Regions from separate parts of the Streptomyces sp. NPDC004065 genome, predicted to be linked through region 2. Evidence: riboswitches for the same ligand, from Rfam matches in the RefSeq annotation. Region 2 holds a riboswitch; each other region holds the start of a gene.
The links. A riboswitch is a leader RNA that binds a small molecule or an ion and turns the genes downstream of it on or off. The one in region 2 is predicted to bind thiamine pyrophosphate.
Positions count from the first base shown of each region.

Region 1: another riboswitch for thiamine pyrophosphate. It lies ahead of thiC (phosphomethylpyrimidine synthase ThiC); the one in region 2 lies ahead of thiO (glycine oxidase ThiO).
Region 3: another riboswitch for thiamine pyrophosphate. It lies ahead of ACI2LW_RS18640 (thiamine ABC transporter substrate binding subunit); the one in region 2 lies ahead of thiO (glycine oxidase ThiO).

Region 1 is NZ_JBJDQT010000008.1:44,910-47,169, reverse strand. Features, by position in the region: gene thiC (phosphomethylpyrimidine synthase ThiC) at 1-1,363, opposite strand, end outside; TPP riboswitch at 1,356-1,532, opposite strand; gene ACI2LW_RS11880 (YibE/F family protein) at 1,604-2,260, shown strand, end outside.
Region 2 is NZ_JBJDQT010000017.1:143,314-145,573, reverse strand. Features, by position in the region: gene thiS (sulfur carrier protein ThiS) at 1-96, opposite strand, end outside; gene thiO (glycine oxidase ThiO) at 105-1,271, opposite strand; TPP riboswitch at 1,269-1,380, opposite strand; gene ACI2LW_RS19475 (hypothetical protein) at 1,435-1,848, shown strand; gene ACI2LW_RS19470 (NAD(P)/FAD-dependent oxidoreductase) at 1,881-2,260, shown strand, end outside.
Region 3 is NZ_JBJDQT010000016.1:109,449-111,708, reverse strand. Features, by position in the region: gene rlmN (23S rRNA (adenine(2503)-C(2))-methyltransferase RlmN) at 1-757, shown strand, start outside; TPP riboswitch at 839-945, shown strand; gene ACI2LW_RS18640 (thiamine ABC transporter substrate binding subunit) at 1,026-2,114, shown strand; gene ACI2LW_RS18635 (ABC transporter permease) at 2,090-2,260, shown strand, end outside.

The DNA of each region.
Region 1 (2,260 bases), on a different contig from region 2:
CGATCATCGCGGCGCCGATGCCCGAGGTGATGTGGTCGTACGCCGGGGCGACGTCCGTGGTCAGCGGGCCGAGCGTATAGAACGGGGCCTCGTCGCAGATCTCCTGCTGGAGGTCGATGTTCTCCTTGATCTTGTGCATCGGGACGTGTCCCGGGCCCTCGATCATGGTCTGTACGCCGAAACGCCGGGCGACGCGGTTGAGCTCCCCGAGCGTGCGCAACTCCGCGAACTGGGCCTCGTCGTTGGCGTCCGCGATCGAGCCCGGCCTCAGACCGTCGCCCAGCGAGTAGGTGACGTCGTAGGCCGCGAGGATCTCGCAGAGCTCCTCGAAGTGCTCGTAGAGGAACGACTCCTTGTGGTGCGCGAGGCACCAGGCCGCCATGATCGAGCCGCCCCGCGAGACGATGCCGGTCTTGCGGTTCGCGGTCAGCGGCACGTACGGCAGGCGCACCCCGGCGTGGACGGTCATGTAGTCCACCCCCTGCTCGGCCTGCTCGATGACGGTGTCCTTGTAGATCTCCCAGGTCAGTTCCTCGGCCCGGCCGTCGACCTTCTCCAGTGCCTGGTAGAGCGGCACCGTGCCGATCGGGACGGGGGAGTTGCGCAGCACCCACTCACGGGTGGTGTGGATGTTCCGGCCGGTGGAGAGGTCCATGACCGTGTCGGCGCCCCAGCGGGTCGCCCAGGTCATCTTCTCGACCTCCTCCTCGATGGACGAGGTCACCGCGGAGTTGCCGATGTTGGCGTTGACCTTCACCAGGAAACGCTTGCCGATGATCATCGGCTCGATCTCCGGGTGGTTGACGTTGGCCGGCAGTACCGCCCGGCCCGCCGCGATCTCCTCGCGGACCACCTCGGCGGAGACGTTCTCCCGGATCGCCACGAACTCCATCTCCGGCGTGATCTCGCCGCGGCGCGCGTAGGCGAGCTGGGTCACCGCCCGGCCGTCACGTCCCCGGCGCGGCTGCCGCGGCCGTCCGGGGAACACCGCGTCGAGATTGCGCAGTCCGCCGCGCGGTGAGGTGTGCCTGATGCCGTCGTCCTCGGGGCGGACGGGTCGGCCCGTGTACTCCTCGGTGTCCCCGCGGGCGACGATCCAGTTCTCCCGCAGCGGTGGCAGGCCCCTGCGGACGTCGGTGGTGACGAGTGGATCGGTGTACGGGCCGGAGGTGTCGTACAGCGTCACCGACTGCCCGTTGGTGAGATGCACCTGACGGACCGGCACCCGTAGATCGGGGCGTGAACCCTCGATGTACGCCTTGTGCCAGCCGACGGACTTCCCGGCCTCCTCGCGCGCCGCGGGGTCGTTCCCGCGGTCGGAGTCCTGCGTGGAGGCAGGCGTGCGTGCGTCCTTGTCGGTCATGAGACCTACTCCCTACGCCGGCATTACCCGGTAACAGGTTCGGCGGTCGACGCAGCGGTTCTCATCCCCCGTACTCCGCCTGGAACAGCGCTTGTTCCACGTGAAACACGGCGAGGATGAGGGTCAGCGCCCTCTCAGCCCGGTGCTCCGAGCTCCCGCGTGTGCAAAGGTGCCTCCACGCTAGCGTCATCCGTGGCGCGGTGAACAGTGGGCCTCCGCCCGGCTTGCGATGATCGACCGGTGACCACCACGCAGCAGTTCCCCCCTCCGCCCTCCGATCCGCACCGCGACGACGGCGGCGGAGACGGTCCGCGGGGCGGTGGCAGGCAGGGCCAGGGGCAGGGCAAGGGGCGCGGAGACGGGTACGGACCGCCTCCGCGCGACCTCGCCCACAGCCACGGTCACGGCCACGGTCACGGGCACGGCCACGGCCCGGCCGCTCCTGTCTCCCGGCACCTGCGCAAAGTCATCGCGGCGGTCCTGATCCCGTTCGCCGCGGCGGTGCTGGCCGGACTCGTCGTCCTGTGGCCCGGCGGCACTCCCTCGCACGAGCGTACGGGCGTGGGTTTCGACCGGCAGACGCAGCGGGCCACGGTCGCGGAACTGGCCGAGGTGAGCTGCGCGTCCGTGAACTCCGCCGGAGGCACCACCGGCGGCGGGGACGCGGCGGCGGGCGCACCCGCCGTGCCGGACCCGGCCGTGGGGGCGCTGCGGCCCGCCACCTGCAAGAGGGCCACCGTCCGGGTCGACTCCGGGAAGGACGAGGGCCGCACCTTCACCGAGATCGTGCGGCCGGACCAGTCACGGCAGCTGCACCGGGGCGAGAAGGTCGTGGTCGCCTACGAGCCCTCCGCGCCACGGGAGTTGCAGTACTCGGTCGTCGACGTCGACCGGCGC
Region 2 (2,260 bases):
CACCCCGGAGGGCGCGGTGGTCAGGGTGCGCACCACGGCGTCGAGAGCCGTGCCCGGCCCGACGCTCAGCGGCCGGCCGTTGACGGAGACGGTGATCCGGCCGCTCATGCGGGCTGCTCCGTGAGCGCGGCGGCGGAGAACCGCCGCGGGCTGAACGGGCGTGCCACTTCGGGCAGTTCGCCGGTGGCCAGGACGTGCGCCAGGGCGTCGCCGGTGACCGGCACGAGCAGGACGCCGTTGCGGTGGTGCCCGGTGGCCGTCAGCAGCCCGTCCAGCTCGGTGGGGCCCAGCAGCGGCGCGTTGTCGGGCGAGGTCGGGCGCAGCCCCGCGCGGGTCTCGGTCAGCGGCAGCTCGGTGATCCCCGGGACCAGTTCGTGCGCGTCCCGCAGCAGCTGGTACACCCCGCCCGCCGTCACCGTGGTGTCCCAGCCCAGCTCCTCGCTGGTGGCCCCGACGACCAGCTCGCCGCTGAGCCGCGGCACCAGGTAGACGTGGCTGCCGCGGACCACGGCCCGCACGGTGCGGCTCAGGAACGGGGCGTGGCGCCGGGGCACGGTCAGCCGCACCACCTGCCCCTTCACCGGCCGCACCGGCGGCAGCACGTCGTCGGGCACGCCCGCGAGCCGCCCGCTGCGGCTGCCCGCCGCGAGCACCACCTGCCCGGCCCGCAGCGCGGTGCCGTCGCCCAGTACGCAGCCCGTGGCCCGGTCGCCGTCCACGGTGAGGCGCTCGGCCCAGGCGCGGTGCAGGACCACCCCGGTCCGCTCGCACGCGGCCACGAGCGCGGACGCCAGCCGCCGCGGGTCGATCTGGTGGTCGCCGTCCACCCGCAGCCCCCCGCGCACGCCCGGCGCGAGCATCGGCTCCAGGCGCCGGCACTCCCGTCCGGACAGCCACTGCGAGTCCAGGCCGGAACGGCTCTGCAGCGCGTGCAGCTCCCGCAGATGGGCCCGGTCGTCGGCGTCCAGCGCCACCGCGAGCGTGCCGCACCGGCGGTAGCCGAGGTCCTGGCCGGTCAGCTCGGTCAGCTCGGCCGCGAAGTCCGGGTAGCGGCGGGCCGAGGCCAGATTGAGCCCGAGCAGCGTCTGCTCGCCGTAGTGCAGTTCGGTGACGGCGGCGAGCATCCCGGCCGCCACCTGCGCGGCCCCGCCGCCCGGTTCGGGGTCCACCACGGCCGCGGACAGCCCGCGCTGCGCCGCGCGCCAGGCCGTCACCAGCCCGATGATCCCGCCCCCGATGACGAGGACGTCCGACGTACGTGAAGACGGCATGGGCGTCCAGCCCCTCCCTTCGCCGGCATGACCCGGATCAGGTTCGTACGGTCGGAGGCCGCCAGCCTCCCTCTCAGCCCGGTGCGTCCGGGCTCCCGCGAGTGCTTGTACGGTGGCCACCCTAGCCCGCGCGATGCCGAACCCGTAAGGGAGCCTTCCCGTCATGCCCGCCTCACTGGACGGTCTCGTCCTGGCCCCCGTCGCCGACCAGTCCCCGGGCCAGGTCGGCACCCGGACCCGCTTCACCTACCACGAGCGGGACGGGCAGATCTGGGCCGAGTACGCGGGCGGTGACGTCGTACGCGGCCGTCTGCTGGGTACCCGGGAGGGTGACCGGCTGGACTTCCGGTACGTCCAGCTCGGCCGCGACGGCACGACCGCGAGCGGGCACTGCGTGTCCACGGTGGTCGAACTGCCCGACGGCAGGGTGCGGTTGGAGGAGACCTGGCGGTGGGAGTCCCGCCCCGGCAGCGGAACGAGCGTGGTGGAGCAGGTGACCGAGGCCGTGGAGCAGGTGACCGAGGCCGTGGAGCAGGTGACCGAGGCCGTGGAGCAGGTCACCGAGCACGCCCCATGACTGACGGGCCGTCAGTTGACTATGGTGATCAGGTGAGCGACCAGACGCAGGAACAGGGCACGTCACAGCCGCGGCGCGTGGTCGTCGCGGGCGCGGGCATGGCCGGCGTGCAGACCGCGGTAGCCCTGCGCGAGCAGGGCTTCACCGGCACCGTGACACTGATCGGCGCCGAACCCCACCAGCCCTACGACCGGCCCCCGCTGTCCAAGGCGATCCTGCTCGGCAAGGCCGAGGACTCCGCCTTCGACGTCGACTTCGAGGCCCTCGGGCTGGAACTGCGGCTCGGCTGCGAGGCGCTGGCCGTCCGCCCGGACACCCATGTGCTCGACACCTCCGACGGGCCGGTGCCCTACGACGTCCTCGTCCTGGCCACCGGCGCCGAACCGGTCCGGCTGCCGGGCACCGAGGGCGT
Region 3 (2,260 bases), on a different contig from region 2:
CCGGGTCACCATGTGCATCAGCTCGCAGGCCGGGTGCGGGATGAACTGCCCGTTCTGCGCGACCGGGCAGGCCGGGCTGGACCGGAACCTGTCGACCGCCGAGATCGTGCACCAGATCGTGGACGGCATGCGGGCCCTGCGCGACGGCGAGGTGCCCGGAGGCCCGGCCCGGCTGTCCAACATCGTGTTCATGGGCATGGGCGAGCCCCTCGCCAACTACAAGCGGGTCGTCGGCGCGATCCGCGCCCTGAGCGACCCCGAGCCGGACGGCCTCGGGCTGTCCCAGCGCGGGATCACCGTCTCCACGGTGGGCCTGGTCCCGGCGATCCACCGGTTCGCCGACGAGGGTCTCAAGTGCCGGCTCGCCATCTCCCTGCACGCCCCGGACGACGAGCTGCGCGACACCCTCGTGCCCGTCAACACGCGGTGGAAGGTGCGGGAGGTGCTGGACGCCGGGTTCGAGTACAGCGCGAGGTCCGGGCGCCGGCTGTCCATCGAGTACGCGCTGATCCGCGACATCAACGACCAGGCATGGCGGGGCGACCGGCTCGGCCGGCTGCTCAAGGGCAGGCCCGTGCACGTCAACCTGATCCCGCTCAATCCGACGCCCGGCTCCCGGTGGACCGCCTCGCGGCCCGAGGACGAGAAGGCGTTCGTCCAGGCGATCGCCGCCCACGGCGTACCCGTGACCGTCCGGGACACCCGCGGCCAGGAGATCGACGGGGCGTGCGGACAGCTGGCTGCCACCGAGCGGTAGCCGGGCGGTAGTCTGATTCCGGTCAGTGCCGGTCCGTACGCGAGTGCGGACGGGCAACGTCACATCTTCATATTCCGATTCATATTCCGACAGGGGAGCGCCACAGCGCTGAGAGTGCGGCAACCGGCCGCAGACCCTCTGAACCTCGCCCAGGTCATTCTGGGTAGGAAGTTCGGTCATCACTCGAGCTGTTGCGCCCTGCCCGGCGTCCCCCGCGGACACCGGGCAGGGCCGCGTCTCTTCCTGGCCAACCCCAGGAGGACATCCAGTGCACACGCACTCCAAGACGTTCGCCGCCGTCGCGGTCGGGCTCGGCCTGGTCACGCTGTCCGCGTGCGGGTCGACGCAGGGCAAGGGCGACTCGTCCCCGGCCGCCTCCAGGACGGTGACCCTCGTCAGCCACGACTCGTGGGCCGCGTCCAAGAGCGTCGTCGCCGACTTCGAGAAGAGCTCCGGATACAAGGTCAGGGTGCTGAAGGACGGCGACGCCGGCCAGGCCGTCAACAAGGCCGTCCTGACCAAGGACAACCCGCAGGGCGACGTCTTCTTCGGCGTCGACAACACCCTGCTCTCCCGAGCCCTGGACAACGGCCTGTTCCAGCCGTACGAGGCCAAGGGCCTCGACGCGGTCGGCGCCGCCTACCGGCTCGACAAGGACAAGCACCGGGTCACCCCGGTCGACTACGGCGACATCTGCGTCAACTACGACAAGAAGTACTTCGCCGACCACAAGCTGACCCCGCCGTCCTCCTTCGACGACCTGGTCAAGCCGGAGTACAAGAACCTCCTCGTCACCGAGAACGCGGCCACCTCCTCGCCCGGCCTCGGCTTCCTGCTCGGCAGCGCCGCCCGGTACGGCGACGACGGCTGGCCGGAGTACTGGAAGAAGCTGAAGGCCAACGGCGTCAAGGTCGTCGACGGCTGGGAGCAGGCGTACAACGAGGAGTTCTCCGGCTCTGCGGGCGGCCGGAAGGCCAAGGGCGACCGGCCCCTCGTCGTCTCCTACGCCTCCTCGCCGCCGGCCGAGGTCGTCTACGCCGACCCCCGGCCGAAGACCGCGCCGACCGGCGTCGCGGCCGGCACCTGCTTCCGGCAGATCGAGTTCGCCGGGCTGCTGAGCAACGCGCGGAACGCCGAGGGCGGCAAGGCGTTCCTCGACTTCCTGATCTCCCGGAAGTTCCAGCAGGACATGCCCCTCAACATGTTCGTCTACCCGGTGACCGACAAGGCCGCGGTGCCCGCCGAGTTCACCCGGTTCGGCCCGCCCGCCGAGCACCCCGAGACCATGGCGCCCGACAGGATCGCCGCCCACCGCGACCAGTGGGTCAAGTCGTGGACCTCGCTCGTACTGAAGTAGCCCGCGGGCGAAGCCGCCGCACCGGGAACGCGGCGCGGCTCGGCCTCATGGCCGTGCCCGTCGCGTTCTTCGCGGTGTTCTTCGCCTACCCCGTGGCCGCGATCGTCCGGCGCGGCCTGGAGACGGACGGCGCCTGGCGGCTCGGG